One region of the Caballeronia sp. ATUFL_F1_KS39 genome, then DNA from elsewhere that is predicted to be linked to it. Evidence: predicted binding sites of a transcription regulator. Region 1 holds the regulator's gene; the other holds the start of a gene.
The links. Region 1 encodes FliA, which starts transcription of late flagellar genes. Its sites were predicted from a motif close to CTAAAGTTTNNNNNNNNNNNGCCGNTA; they were not measured.

Region 1 (7,033 bases):
ACGTCGGCATCGCGCACGCGCGCGGCGAGCGCCGGATTGATCCCGAGGCCGACATCGCCCGCGTAGTTCGGATGGTCGTTGGAGAGCGTGTCCTGAAAGCGGAACGCGCAGCCGACCGGCAGTTTCCACGCTTCCACGAAGCGCGCGAAGTCCTGCGTCGCCTCGGCGGTCCAGCCGCTTCCGCCCGCGATCACGAACGGCTTCTTCGCGTTCGCGAGCAGTTCGCGCAGGCGCTCCATCTGCGCCTTCGACGGCGACGCCGCCACGCGCTGATATCGCGGCGCGGGCGGCACGGCATCGACGGTTTCGGTCAGCATGTCTTCCGGCAGCGCGAGCACGACCGGACCCGGACGGCCGGACATCGCCGTGTGAAACGCGTGGCTCATGTATTCAGGCACGCGGCGCGGATCGTCGATCTGCGCGACCCACTTCGCCATCTGCCCGAACATCCGCCGATAGTCGATTTCCTGAAACGCCTCGCGATCCATGTGATCGCGAGCGCATTGGCCGATGAGCAGGATCATCGGCGTCGAGTCCTGAAACGCGGTGTGCACGCCGATCGACGCGTGCGTCGCGCCCGGCCCGCGCGTCACGATCGCGACGCCCGGCTTGCCGGTGAGCTTGCCGACCGCCTCGGCCATGTTCGCCGCGCCCGCCTCGTGGCGGCAGACGATCGTCTGAATCTGCTCGGTCTCGTCGTGCAGGGAATCGAGCACGGCGAGAAAGCTCTCGCCGGGCACGCAGAACACGCGCTCGACGCCGTGATGGACGAGCGCATCGACGAGCATTCGCGCGCCGGTGGTTTGATCCTGTGAGGAAGGGACAGCGGACGTCATGCGAAGAAGTCTCCTTTGATTGTCCGGCGCGGCTTCGATGCGCGCGGAGCCTAAAGCTTACGCCGCCGCGCCCGCGCGCGGAAACGGGCGAAGCGGAATCTTTTTCCGGGCAAACGCCCGCCCTTGCGATGCACGGCGCGCTTCCATCAGCCGAAATACCCCTTTTTCTCACCCCTTATCCAGCGATGGACAAAGACTCAAGTTCGCAATAATGGCTTCACTGAAAAGCGGACACGCCAACGAGCCAAGTGGGTCCGCTTGCTAAAGATCGCAGTTTCACCTCATCGGGGGCAAGTTTGAACATTCGTAAATTCATCGGCGCGAACAGCCGCGACGCACTGCGCCAGGTTCGTGAAGCGCTCGGCCCCGATGCCATCGTGTTGTCCAATCGCACGCTCGATGACGGCTCGGTCGAGATCGTCGGCGTCGCGGACAGCGACATCGCGTCGATCTCGCCCGCCGCGAAGGAACAGGCAGCACGTTCGGCGGGCACGTCGCGCGCCGCGCTGGCCGCCGCTGCAGCCGCGATGCCGGCGAAGCAGCCGGCCGCGAATCCGTACGCGAGCGGCGATGTGTTCTCGTCCGTCTTCGGCGCGAACACCGATGCGGACGATGAATTTCACGCCGAGCCGGAAGCTGGCGCAGAAGACGACACGCCGCCGACGATGGCCGATTCCAATCCGTGGCTGATCGAGCATGCGAAGCGCATCGCGCAGCAGGCGTCGATGCCGTCGAACCGTCCGCTGACCGCGTCGGCTGCGATCGCACGCGGCATGGGCGTGCCGGTCCCGGTGACTGCGCAAGAGACGCGCGTCGAAAAGACGGCGGACTCGGCCCGCTACGCCATGCGTCAGCAAACGAAGCGCGCGGAAGCCGCCGTCGAGCCGAAGGTCCAAACGCCCGACTGGGCACGCGAAGCCGCGCAAATCGCCGCGCGCCGCGCCGCGCAGAAGATCAACGCGAGCGCGCCGCACGCCGAAGCAGCCGAGGCGAACGCCGCGCCGGCATCGAAGGAACACGCATTCGATGGCTTGCCCGCGAACGCGGCGGCCGTCGTCACCGAAGCGATCCGCACGCGCATGGAGCAGGTCGTCAACGAAACGGTGATGAACGAGCTTTCGTCGATGCGCTCGATGATGGAAGAGCACTTCTCCGGTCTCATGTGGGGCGAGCGCCAGCGCCGCAACCCGACGGGCGGCGCGCTCACGAAGCGTTTGTTCGCCGCCGGTTTCTCGGCGCAGCTCGTCCGCATGATGGTGGACAACATGCCGGAACTCGAGAGCGTCGAAGGCGCGCTCGAGTGGGTGCAGCAGGTGCTCGAATCGAACATTCCGGTGATGGACAGCGAAGACGCGCTGATGGAACGCGGCGGCGTGTTCGCACTGATGGGCCCGACTGGCGTCGGCAAGACGACCACGACGGCCAAGCTCGCCGCGCGCTGCGTGATGCGCTTCGGCGCAAGCAAGGTCGCGCTGCTCACGACCGACAGCTACCGTATCGGCGCGCACGAGCAACTGCGCATTTTCGGCAAGATTCTCGGTGTGTCGGTTCACGCGGTGAAAGACGGCGCGGACCTGCAACTCGCGCTTTCGGAACTCCGCAACAAACATATCGTGCTGATCGACACGATCGGCATGAGCCAGCGCGATCGCATGGTCTCGGATCAGATCGCGATGCTGTGCGGCGCGGGTCATCCGGTGCAGCGCATCCTGCTGCTCAACGCGACGAGCCACGGCGACACGCTCAACGAAGTCGTGCAGGCCTACAAGAGCGCGGCGGACCAGCCGCCGCTCGCGGGCTGCATCCTGACCAAGCTCGACGAAGCGACGAATCTCGGCGGCGTGCTCGATACGGTCATCCGCTACAAGCTGCCGGTGCATTACGTGTCGACCGGTCAGAAAGTGCCGGAGAACCTGTACGTCGCGACCAAGCGGTTTCTCATCAAGAGCGCGTTCTGCATCCCGCGCGACAACTCGCCCTTCGTGCCGCAAGACGAAGAAACGCCTGCGCTGCTGTCCGCGTTGTCCGCGCGCGCCACGACCGAACTGCATGAGGTGCACTTTGGATAAGTTCGTGCTCGACCAGGCGGAAGGCCTGCGACGGCTCCTTACGCGCGCCGGTTCGCGCGTGGTGGCGGTCGCGGGCGGACCGGCGGGCATCGGATGCACGTCGGCGGTGGTGAATCTCGGCGCGGCGCTTTCCATCCACGGCAAGGACGTGCTCGTGATCGACGAGCACCGCAACGCGGGATCGGTGAGCCGTCTCGTGGGCACCGAAGACGCGGGCGCGCTCGCCTCGGTGATGTCGGGCCGGCGCATGCTCGGCGATGCCGTCGAGCGCACGCCGTTCGGCTTCTCGCTGATGGCCGCGCCGCGCGACGAACGCATCGTTCACGATGCCGCGCAATGCCGCGCGCTGCTCGACGGTCCGGCGGACATCGTGCTGATCGATGCGCAACTCGATCGCCACGGCGCGCTGTCGACGCTCGCGGCGCAGGCGCATGACTTTCTTATTGTGACGCGGGTAGCCGCGTCGGCGATCACCGAGGCGTATGCGTGCATGAAACGACTGCACTACGCCCATGCGATCGGCCAGTTCCGCGTGCTCGTCAATCACGTGCAGAACCCGGCCGACGCGGCGGTCGCGTTCGACAACCTGTCGGGCGTCGCGAGCCGGTATCTGGCCGTGTCGCTCGTGCAGGCGGGATATGTGTCCGAGGATGCGCGCGTCGCTCGGGCGATGGAACTCTCACGCTGCGCAGTCGAAGCGTTCCCGGCCACGGCCGCGGCGCGCGACTACCGCGCAATCGCGGCGGAGCTCCTGCACTGGCCGATGCGCCCCGCGCCTTATATGCGCGATGCGGGCGGCCAGGCCGACGCGCGAAATCCGGTTAGCGACTCTGTACAGGGCGCGCGGGAGGCGTCGCATCGTGCGGCTGCGCTTCACGACTTTGCATTGAGCAGCACGGCGTCGATGTGATCAAGATAGGTGACCAAGATGTATAACGCCCAAGGCAAACTCTCACAGTCGGAAGTGCTGACGAAATACGCACCGCTCGTTCGACGGCTGGGGCTTCAACTCGTCGCCAAGATGCCGGCGAGCGTCGATCTCGACGATCTCATTCAGGCCGGCATGATCGGCCTGCTGGACGCGGCGAGCCGCTACAAGGAAGATCAGGGCGCGCAGTTCGAAACATATGCGAGCCAGCGCATCCGCGGCGCGATGCTGGATGAGCTCCGCGCGAACGACTGGCTGCCGCGCAGCATGCGCAAGACGTCGCGCGAAGTGGAATCGGCGGTGCACAAGGTCGAGCAGAACCTCGGCCGCGCGGCGAGCGAGCAGGAAATCGCCGAGCACATGAAGATGCCGCTCGACGAATATCAGTCGATGCTTCAGGACTTGCACGGCAGCCAGCTGATCTATTACGAAGACTTCGATCGCTCCGCCGACGACGAGCCGTTCCTCGACCGCTATTGCGTCGATCGTTCGGATCCGCTGTCCGCGCTGCTCGACGACAGCCTTCGCGGCGCGCTGATCGAAGCCATCGACAAGCTGCCCGAGCGCGAGAAGCTCCTGATGAGCCTCTATTACGAACGCGGCCTGAACCTGCGCGAAATCGGCGCGGTGATGGAAGTGAGCGAGTCGCGCGTGTGTCAGTTGCACAGCCAAGCGGTCGCGCGTCTGCGCACGAAGCTGCGCGAGCAGGCGTGGACGAGCGTCGAGGCCTGACGTTCCCTAGCTGATCTCGAAGTCCCGCGTCTCGGCGAAGACCGTTTTCCCTTCGCCGAGACTTTTCGCGCGGTACATCGCGCGGTCGGCGGCGCGCAGCACGGCGGTCATGCCGGTTTGATGCGCGGACGCCGCGCTCGAAAGCAGGCATGCGCCGATGCTCGCCGATACCGACACCGGCCGCTCCTGCACCGACGTAATTTCGCCGAGCGCCGAATGGATGTTGTCGGCCACCGACAACACGGCGTCGCGGTCGCGCATCTGATGCGCGAGCACGACGAACTCGTCGCCGCCCAGACGCGCGATGGTGTCCGACTTGCGCATGCGCTTCGCGAGCGAGTCCGCGAAGGCTTGCAGCAGCAGATCGCCGACGGCGTGACCGTAGGTATCGTTCACTTCCTTGAAGCCGTCGAGATCGATCAGAAGGAGCGCGGTGGCGTGATCGCCATTGGCTTCGGGCGCGTTCATCGCGCGATCGACGACTCTTTCCAGCGCGTACCGGTTCGACAGACCCGTGAGCGGATCGGTCGATGCCTGACGCGCTAGATCGCGATTCGCGTTGCCGAGCCGATCGACGAGCACGCTCAGATACACCGATGCGCCGAGTACGCTCAGCGCGAGCCCGATCGCGGCGGGAAGATTCTCGTGCCACCACGGCTGCCAGACGGCCATCGCCGTGACGATGATGAGCGCCGTCGCGCACGATACGGCGAGCGTGCGCTTGCCGTATCGGCATCCCGAACCGATCAGAAACCAGAACATCACCCAGAGAAGCGGCAGCGCCGTTGCGCCGCCCGCGGCGAGCGCGAGCCCGAGGATCGTCTGATCGGCGATGGTCGTGACGGTCAGGCGCGCAACAGAAGGCGCGCTCATGCGGCTGACGATCAGAAGCGTGATCGCCCCATAAGACACATAGAGCGCGACGAGGCGCGTGGTCAGGAAGGCATCGTGTGAAGGGCGGAGCCACGCGAAAACGCCGTAAGCCAGAAGAACCACCGCTCCCATCCAGACCCGCAGCGTGGCCTGCTCGCGTTCCGGATTCCGGTGTTCGGACCATGCGAAGGCATAAGTCCGGCGTGCCGGTTGATGCGCCTGCTCCATACTGAACCCCTGGATGGTGATTTCTTTCTTTTATCTTGCTGCCAAGTACTGCGGCCCCGTCGCATGGCATCGGCTGAATGGAGTGGTATCGAGTTGCACCGAGCGAGCGATCCGCTATTTTGCAACGTTTTGCGAAGACGCTGTGTTTCGTGTAAGAACAGCTTAAGAACGTCCATTTCTCATTCACGGCGATGCGCGACGAATCCATTTCTTTGGCTGCCGAATGGCTGCCCGTTTGCAATAGCGAAGACGTACCGGAAGGCGGCGCGCGCGGATTCATCGTGGCCGATGAGCGGATCGTCGTGTGGCGGGACAGCATCGGCGCGGCGCATGCGTGGCGCGATTACTGTCCGCATCGGGGCGCGCAGTTGTCGCTCGGGCATGTGATGCGCGATCAGATCGTGTGTCCGTATCACGGCTGGAGTTACGACATCGAAGGACAGTGTTTGCGGATTCCGTCGAATCCTTCATTGCGTCCGTCGAAGCGCGCGTGCGCGACGACTTTCGTTTGCGAAGAGAAGTACGGCCTTATCTGGATGTGTTTCGGCGAGCCTGCGTATGCGCTCGATTTCTTTCCCGAAGCCGCGATTCCCGGTGGCCGGCGCATCAATCTCGCGCCGCAGACGGTGAGGTCGTCGGCGCCGCGCGTCGTCGAGAATTTTCTGGACATGGCGCATTTCTCGTTCGTGCATGCGGGGATTCTGGGCGAGGACACGCATACGGAAGTGCCCGATTACGAAGTCGTCGCGAGCGATGAAGGTCTGGAAGCGCGGCAATGCCGATACTGGCAACCGGCGGGAATGCCGGGGCAGGGCGGCGGCGCGATGATCGATTATGTGTATCGCGTGAAGCGGCCTTTGATCGCGAAGCTGACGAAGATGGCGTCGGGCGGGCAGGGCGCGCTGCATATCATGCTGGCGGCGTCGCCGGTGACGCAGACAGAGACGCGCGCGTGGCTCGTCTCGATTCACGAGGATGATTCGACGCATTCCGATCGCGAGCTATACGACTTCAATATGGAGATTTTGATGCAGGACACGCCGGTGGTGGAGTCGCAATGGCCGCAGCGCTTGCCGCTCGATCTCGATGCGGAGTTGCATCAGAAGTGCGATCGGATGGCGGTGGCTTATAGGAGGTGGTTGGCGGGGATGGGGTTTGGTTGGGGGACGACGACGGCGAATCGCGACGGCGGACTCGAGTAGTTTCGACTGCGACGGCTGTCGAGTGGAAACGCTTGGCGCGCCCGGCTGGGATCGAACCAGCAACCCCTGCCTTCGGAGGGCAGTACTCTATCCATTGAGCTACGGGCGCATCGGAGAAGGGCTTGCGGAAGAACTACACACGCCGTAAGACGGCTGCAAGGCCCA
Region 2 (7,033 bases), on a different contig from region 1:
CCACTTTCGCCGCTTCGGGCGCTTATGCGCAAACCGCGACCCAGTCCGCACCGGTGCAGACGCAAACGCAAGCGCAAGTGCAGCCGATGCAAGCCCAACAGCCGATGACGCCGCCGCCGCAGAACCTCGTCGCGCCCGCGCCGACCGATCCGCTCGTCGAGCGCCGCAATGCCAATGCGAAGGCGAACGCCGAATACAGCGCGTCGAAGAAGGCGTCGAAGGCCGAATTGAAGGCGCAAACCGAGCAGGCCAAGGCGCAGTACAAGGAAGAGGTGAAGAACGCGAAGATCAATCGCAAGGCGGACAAGGACGCCGCCAAGGCCGAATTGAACGCGACCGAGCCGAACGCACCGAAGGACACCGGCTTGCAGCATTAAGCGGGCGAACCGGGAATCGCCGCGAGCTCGCGTTTGGCGCGGCTCGCGGCATCGAACAAGGGAGAAGACCATGAATCGAAAAACTCATGCACTGCTGGCCGCGCTGATCGCGGGGACGTTCGCGAGCGCGAGCGCGGCATCGTTCGCACAGACGACGTCGGATACGCCGACTGCCGCCGATCAAAAGGCCGCGAAGGAACAGAGCAAGGCCGACAAGAAGGCGGCCGTCGCGCAAGCCAAGGCCGACAAGAAAAAGACCGAGGCGCAATCGGACGCCAATGAAGCCGCCGCCGAAGCGAAGCTCAAGAACGCGAAGAAGGCCGACTGACGCAAATCTTTTGCAGCGATGCGAGCCCGGTTCCGTGCGAGCCGGGCTCGTTGCATTTGGGGCCAAAACCCTTGTCGAGCCAAAGGCTTGCGCGTGCGGGTTGTATGGATATACAGTGTGCGTCACTCATTTCCCGCCGCCTTTCTCCCGTGCTCACGCTCCCCGACACCGCCGACGAATCCACCACGAAACAGGTCGCCGACTATCTCGCGAAGCTCAACGAGGCGCAGCGTCAGGCCGTCGAATTCGGCGTCGACGAACCGGGGCGCGCGGGCGGGCCGCTGCTCGTCATCGCGGGCGCGGGATCGGGCAAGACCAACACGCTCGCGCATCGCGTCGCGCATCTGCTGGTGAAAGGCGCGGATCCGCATCGCATCCTGCTGCTCACGTTTTCGCGCCGCGCGGCGCTCGAAATGACGCGGCGGGTGTCGCGCATCGCAATGAACGCGCTCGGCACGAGAAGCGCAATCGCGCAGGGTTTGTCGTGGTCGGGCACGTTCCATAGCGTCGGCGCGCGGCTGTTGCGCGATTACGCCGATCTCGTCGGGCTCGCGCCGTCGTTCACCATCAACGATCGCGAGGATTCGGCCGATCTCATGAACCTCGTGCGGCACGAGCTCGGTTTGTCGTCGAAGGAAAAGCGCTTTCCCGCCAAATCGACGTGCTTCGCGATCTACTCGCGCGTCGTCAACACCGGCGCGTCCCTGGCGACCGTGCTCGATCAGTCGTATCCGTGGTGCCGCGAGTGGGAAGCGGACCTGAAGCGCCTCTTCGCCGCGTACGTCAGCGCGAAACAGGCGCAAAGCGTGCTCGATTACGACGATCTGCTGCTCTACTGGTCGCATCTCGCGGCGGAGCCGTCGATTGCCGCCGATCTCGCGAGCCGCTTCGATCACCTTCTCGTCGACGAATACCAGGACACGAACCGTCTGCAGGCATCCATTCTTCTCGCGATGAAACCGGACGGGCGCGGCCTTACCGTCGTCGGCGACGATGCCCAATCCATCTACTCGTTTCGCGGCGCGACGGTGCGCAACATCCTCGATTTTCCCGGCCACTTCGATCCGCCCGCCGCGACCGTCACGCTCGACCGCAACTATCGTTCGACCTTGCCGATTCTCGAAGCGTCGAACGCGGTGATCGGCCTCGCGACCGAGCGCTACACGAAGAATCTGTGGACCGACAAGGCATCGGCGCAAAAGCCGCGCGTCGTTGCCGTCGCCGATGAAGCCGATCAGGCGCGCTATGTCGTCGAAAAAGTGCTCGAAGCGCGCGAAGGCGGCATGAAGCTCAAGGCGCAGGCGGTGCTGTTTCGTGCCGCGCATCACAGCGCGGCGCTCGAAATCGAATTGACGCGCCGGAACATTCCGTTCGTGAAGTTCGGCGGACTGAAGTTTCTCGATTCCGTTCATGTCAAGGACGTGCTCGCGGTGTTGCGCTGGGCCGAGAATCCGCGCGATCGCGTCGCGGGCTTTCGCGTCGCGCAGTTGTTGCCGGGCGTCGGACCGGCGATCGCCGGGCGCCTGCTCGACAGCGTGAGCGCGCCGGACGCGGTGGCGTCGAATGCGATCGCCGCGTTTCAGGCGCCCGCGCGCGCGTCGGAGGACTGGCCGCGTTTCGTCGGCCTGATGGCGAAGCTCTGCGGCCGCGACTCCGGCTGGCCCGCCGAGTTCGAAATGATCCGGCGTTGGTACGAGCCGCATCTGGAACGCAATCACGAGGACGCGGCGATCCGCATCGGCGACGTGTTGCAGATGGAAAGCATCGCGGCGACGTATCCCACGCGCGAGCGCTTTCTCACCGAACTGACGCTCGATCCGCCCGACGCGACCAGCGACGAATCCGGCGTGCCGCTGCTCGACGAAGACTATCTGATTCTCTCGACGATCCATTCGGCGAAGGGCCAGGAATGGCGCAACGTGTTCGTGCTGAACGGCGTCGACGGCTGCATTCCGTCCGATCTCGGCACGGGCAGCGACGAAGAACTCGACGAGGAACGGCGGCTGTTATACGTCGCGATGACGCGCGCGAAGGAAGACCTGCACATCATCACGCCGCAGCGCTTCTACGTGTACAACCAGACGCATCTCGGCGACCGTCACGTATGGGCGCAGCGCACGCGTTTCATTCCGCCGCATCTGATGCAGAACTTCGAAGCGGCCGCGTGGCCGCCCGTCATCGCGCCCGCTGCGCCGACGGCGGCGGGGCTGGCTGCGGCCGCGAAAGCGAAGATCGATATCGCGGCGCGCCTAAAGGGAATGTGGGACTGACCTGAATCTCAGCGCTGCGCGCGCGATGCACGCGGCGCGCGCGGCGACGGCGAGAAGATGCTGCGCAGCCATGCTGCGAAGCGTGTGTAGCCGTCGTAAGGCTCTTCGACGAAAAGCTCGGGCCGCAGCGAGCGCAGATATTCCAGCACTTGCTGCGCTTCCTGCTTCTGGATCGAGCCATAGAAGATGCCGAGCCGCAGCAGGCAGCGCAGTTCGCCGAGCTTCTCGCGCGCGGTCGAACCGATGCTCGTCTCCACCGAAATTTTGGTTTCATACACGCGCTGACGTAGCGAATCGGCGAGACGCCATGCGGGCGTCTGCATCTTTTCCTCGACTTCGCGAATATCCGCCGCCGCCGATTTGATCTGCGAGGCGAGCATGTCGACTTGCGATACGTCGCCGTCCGCTTCGGTGACGATCGCCGTCGCCCACGCGCGCGACGCCTTGACGAGATCCTCGGCGGTCCAGTCCGCGCGGATCGCGAACGCGAAGCCGTGCTCGGCTGCCTGCCGGATCAGGATCTCGACGACATCCGGAAACTCCTTGTCGAGCGCGCGCTTCGCCCACGCGTACTGGCCGTGCGTGAGCATGCGCTGCACCGCCTGCTCGGTGAGCGGCGTGTTGTTGTCCAGGAGCTTCGCGCGCAGGAAGTCCTCGAACGAAGGCGTGACGAATTGCGGATCCAGCTTCAGCGACAGACGCGTGAACGCTTCGAAATCGCGCTGCAGCGAAGCGATGGTCTCGTCGCGTAACGATAAGGTGATTTGACGCATGTTGGTTCCCGGTTCCGCCTTCGATCTCCGAAGGCGGGAAAAGCTGTCGGCGCCGCGTCTCAGGCGGAGTCCATTCGTTTCTGTTATCGGCGCGCGCTTCGGGAACTTGAGGATTCTTCGATGCTCTTTGAAAGCCGTTTAACGGCTGATGGAGAGAAAACGTTTAGCGCAGCACGGCGAACTGCCACGCGAAAAACACCGCGAGCGACACGGCAATCGTCAAAAGCGGCCGTTTCGTGAACGCGCAAACGATGATCGCGACGATCGCAGCCACGAGCTGCGGATTGCGCCAGGTGATTTCCGCGCCGTTACCGTGCGGCGAGACGGTCATCGGCACGATGATCGCGGTGAGCACCGTCACCGGCACGAACGAAAGCGCGGTGCGGACGATCGGCGGAAAGGGCAGGCGTTCGCCCAGCACGAACACGGCGGCGCGGATCGCAAACGTAACGGCCGCCATGCCGAAGATCAGCGTGACGTAGTTCATTGCGTGCGCTCCTTCGCGTTCTTCAGACGATGTTTCGCGTGGCCCTTCGCTTGCGGACGGTTTGCCATCAGCGTGAGCACCATGCCGACGGCCACGCCGACGAACACCGCCGCGAGCAGGCCGAGCTTGTACGGCCAGCCTTGCCACGCGAACGACAGCACGCCCGATGCGAGCGCCGCCGCGACGAAACGCACGGCGACGAGCTGCGGCACGATGATCGCGATGAACGTCGCGACCATCGCGAAGTCGAGCCCGAGCGATTTCAGTCCGGGAAACGCGGCGCCGAACAGGAGGCCGAGGAGCGTCCACAACTGCCAGTTCAGATACATCGCGACGCCGGAGCCGAAGAAGTAGTGCGGCCCGATCTCGTCCGGCGCGCGCTTCTGATAGTGCGCGTAGGCGACGGCGAAAACTTCGTCGGTGAGCATGCCCGCGAGCGCCCAGCGCCAGCGGCGCGGCAGATGCGCGACATACGGCGCGAGCGTCGCGGAATAGAGCACATGACGCAGATTGACGACGAGCGTCGTCGCCAGAATGACGGCGAAGCTCGCGTGCGACGCGATCAGGCCGACCGCGATGAACTGCGCCGAGCCCGCGAACACGACGAGCGACATCAACTGGCCGTGCCAGAGCGTGAGCGGACTTGCGGTGACGAGCGTGCCGAAGATCACGCCGAAGGGCGCGGCGCCGATCATCATCGGGATGGTGTCGCGTGCGCCGGCGGCGAATTCGCGCAAAGGTGTTGCTTTCAAGATTTCCTCCTATGGAAGCGAGGATACGCAAAACGTCGATGAGAATGCTTGTACGTTCTTGCGCTTTCCCGAGGCCGGACCGCCTAACGCCAGCGGCCGGGCGGCACGCCGAACGTGCGCTTGAAATGGCGCGTGAAGTGACTCTGATCCGTGAAACCGCTCGCCGCCGCGACATCCGTCACGGATGCGCCCGCGCGCAACGCCGGCAGCGCGCGCACGATCCGCAGCTGATTGCGCCACGCATGCGGCGCAAGACCGGTTTCGCGCGTGAAGAGGCGCGCCGCGTGGAAGGTCGAGAGACCGACCGTCTGCGCGAGTTCGGCGAGCGTGACGGGTTCGAGGAGATCCTCGGCGAGGCGGGATTTCATCGTCGTGACGCGGTGCGCGTCGGCGGCGAGCGGCGCGATGCGCGGACGTTCGAGCGCGTGGCGTCCGAGCAGCGTCGTCACTGCATCGACGAGCGCCAGTTCCGCGGCGAGCGGGTCGGCGCCGTTTTCCAGCAGGCGATGCGCGATCTGCAAACGCCGCGCGAGATCGGGATCGCGGATGATTTCATCCGGAAACCACGGCGACGATTCCGGCCGCCCCGACAGGTCGCGCGCGAGAGTTTCGACGAACGGCACCGGCAGATAGAACACGCGATAGCGCCAGCCCGCATCGACGGCCCGCGCGCCGGTATGCACTTCGCCGGGATTGATCACCGGCACCGAACCGGCTTCGGCGACGTGATGCGCGCCGCGATAGTCGAAGCACTCCGCGCCGGCCTCGATCACGGGCACCGTATAGGCGTCATGCCAGTGCGGCGAGAATTCGTGATCGTAGTATTCGGCCGTGACCATGTCCGCGTCCGGCACGAGCGGCGAGCGCCAGTAGCGTGCGGCATTGCGGAAACGGTCGGCGTGCATGATCGAGCAATTCTGAGATAAGCGGAATCGCCCAGTTTACAACTTTGCTTCGCGCCCGGCCGGACAGTTGCGTGTCACTTCACCGGTATGGTCGTGCCCTCGGGCATCGGAACCGCCGTCACGCTGTTTTTCGGGCTGCCGGTCGCGATGCGGTCGCTGTAAGTCAGATAGACGAGCGTATTGCGTTTCGTATCGACGACGCGCACCACATGCAGCGTCTTGAAGATGAAGGACATGCCGGCCGAGAACACGTCGGTTTTCTGCTTGAGCGGTTCGGCGATCTTGATCGGCCCGACCTGGCGGCACGCGATCGACGCTTCGGTCGGATCTTCGGCGATGCCCAGCGTGCCTTTCACGCCGCCCGTGCGCGCGCGGGACACATAGCAGGTGACGCCCTGGACGAGCGGATCGTCGTACGCATCGACGGTCACGCGGTCCGATCCGGTGAAGCGGAAGTTGGTGTTGACGCTCGCGATTTCCTCCGCGTGCGCGAGTCCGGCGCCGGAGAAAAGTGCGAGCGATGCGGCGAGCGCGAGGACGGAGCGGTTCATCGTCATCCTTCGGAAAAGAGAAAGGGCGTCGTATTGTATCGACGCCCTTGGCTCTTCGATGCATCTCGTGCCCGCATGCGGTCAATGAAAGATCAGATACAGAATCACCAGCACGATGACCGGCACGCCGAGCAGCCATCCGAGTAGATAAGGCATGTTGTCCTCCTTCGCATGTTGTTTTCGACGGTTTCAGTATCGCGAGGATGCGCCGCCCGCGTTAGCCGTGCGTGTCCGAAATGCGTGTAGGCGACGTCCTATCATCACTTTCTTGCGGCTTACAGATTCGTAATGTGATTGGATCAGGCCGCGCGGTTTTTCTTCGCGGGAACATCGCGATACAGCGTGCGCACGTAATCGAGATGCGCGCCCGCGCACTCCCGCGCCCGCGCCGGATCGCGCGCTACGATCGCATCGAAGATCGCGCGATGCTGCGTCATCAGGTTCGCTTCGACTTCGTCGTCGTAATCGACGAGACGGTGCGACGTGAGCATCGATTCGCGCACCAGTTCATTGAGTCCGTGCATGACGTGCGTGAGCGCGACGTTGTGCGTCGCGTCCGCGATGGCGAGATGGAACGCCGCGTCTCTCTC

Region 2: NCR93_RS09935 (DUF4088 family protein) is a predicted target of FliA. The motif match lies at 3,833-3,859, and genes of this name have one in related genera.

The regions. Positions count from the first base shown of each region.
Region 1 is NZ_JALQDZ010000025.1:126,888-133,920, reverse strand. It holds gene NCR93_RS13485 (thiamine pyrophosphate-binding protein) at 1-836, opposite strand, end outside; gene flhF (flagellar biosynthesis GTPase FlhF) at 1,133-2,905, shown strand; gene NCR93_RS13475 (MinD/ParA family ATP-binding protein) at 2,898-3,815, shown strand; gene NCR93_RS13470 (RNA polymerase sigma factor FliA) at 3,834-4,565, shown strand; gene NCR93_RS13465 (GGDEF domain-containing protein) at 4,572-5,666, opposite strand; gene NCR93_RS13460 (Rieske 2Fe-2S domain-containing protein) at 5,879-6,868, shown strand; tRNA gene NCR93_RS13455 (tRNA-Arg) at 6,902-6,977, opposite strand.
Region 2 is NZ_JALQDZ010000016.1:86,137-93,169, reverse strand. It holds gene NCR93_RS09950 (hypothetical protein) at 1-377, shown strand, start outside; gene NCR93_RS09945 (hypothetical protein) at 448-705, shown strand; gene NCR93_RS09940 (ATP-dependent helicase) at 855-2,975, shown strand; gene NCR93_RS09935 (DUF4088 family protein) at 2,984-3,748, opposite strand; gene NCR93_RS09930 (AzlD domain-containing protein) at 3,912-4,235, opposite strand; gene NCR93_RS09925 (AzlC family ABC transporter permease) at 4,232-4,933, opposite strand; gene NCR93_RS09920 (helix-turn-helix transcriptional regulator) at 5,071-5,892, opposite strand; gene NCR93_RS09915 (CreA family protein) at 5,967-6,443, opposite strand; gene NCR93_RS09910 (FadR/GntR family transcriptional regulator) at 6,743-7,033, opposite strand, start outside.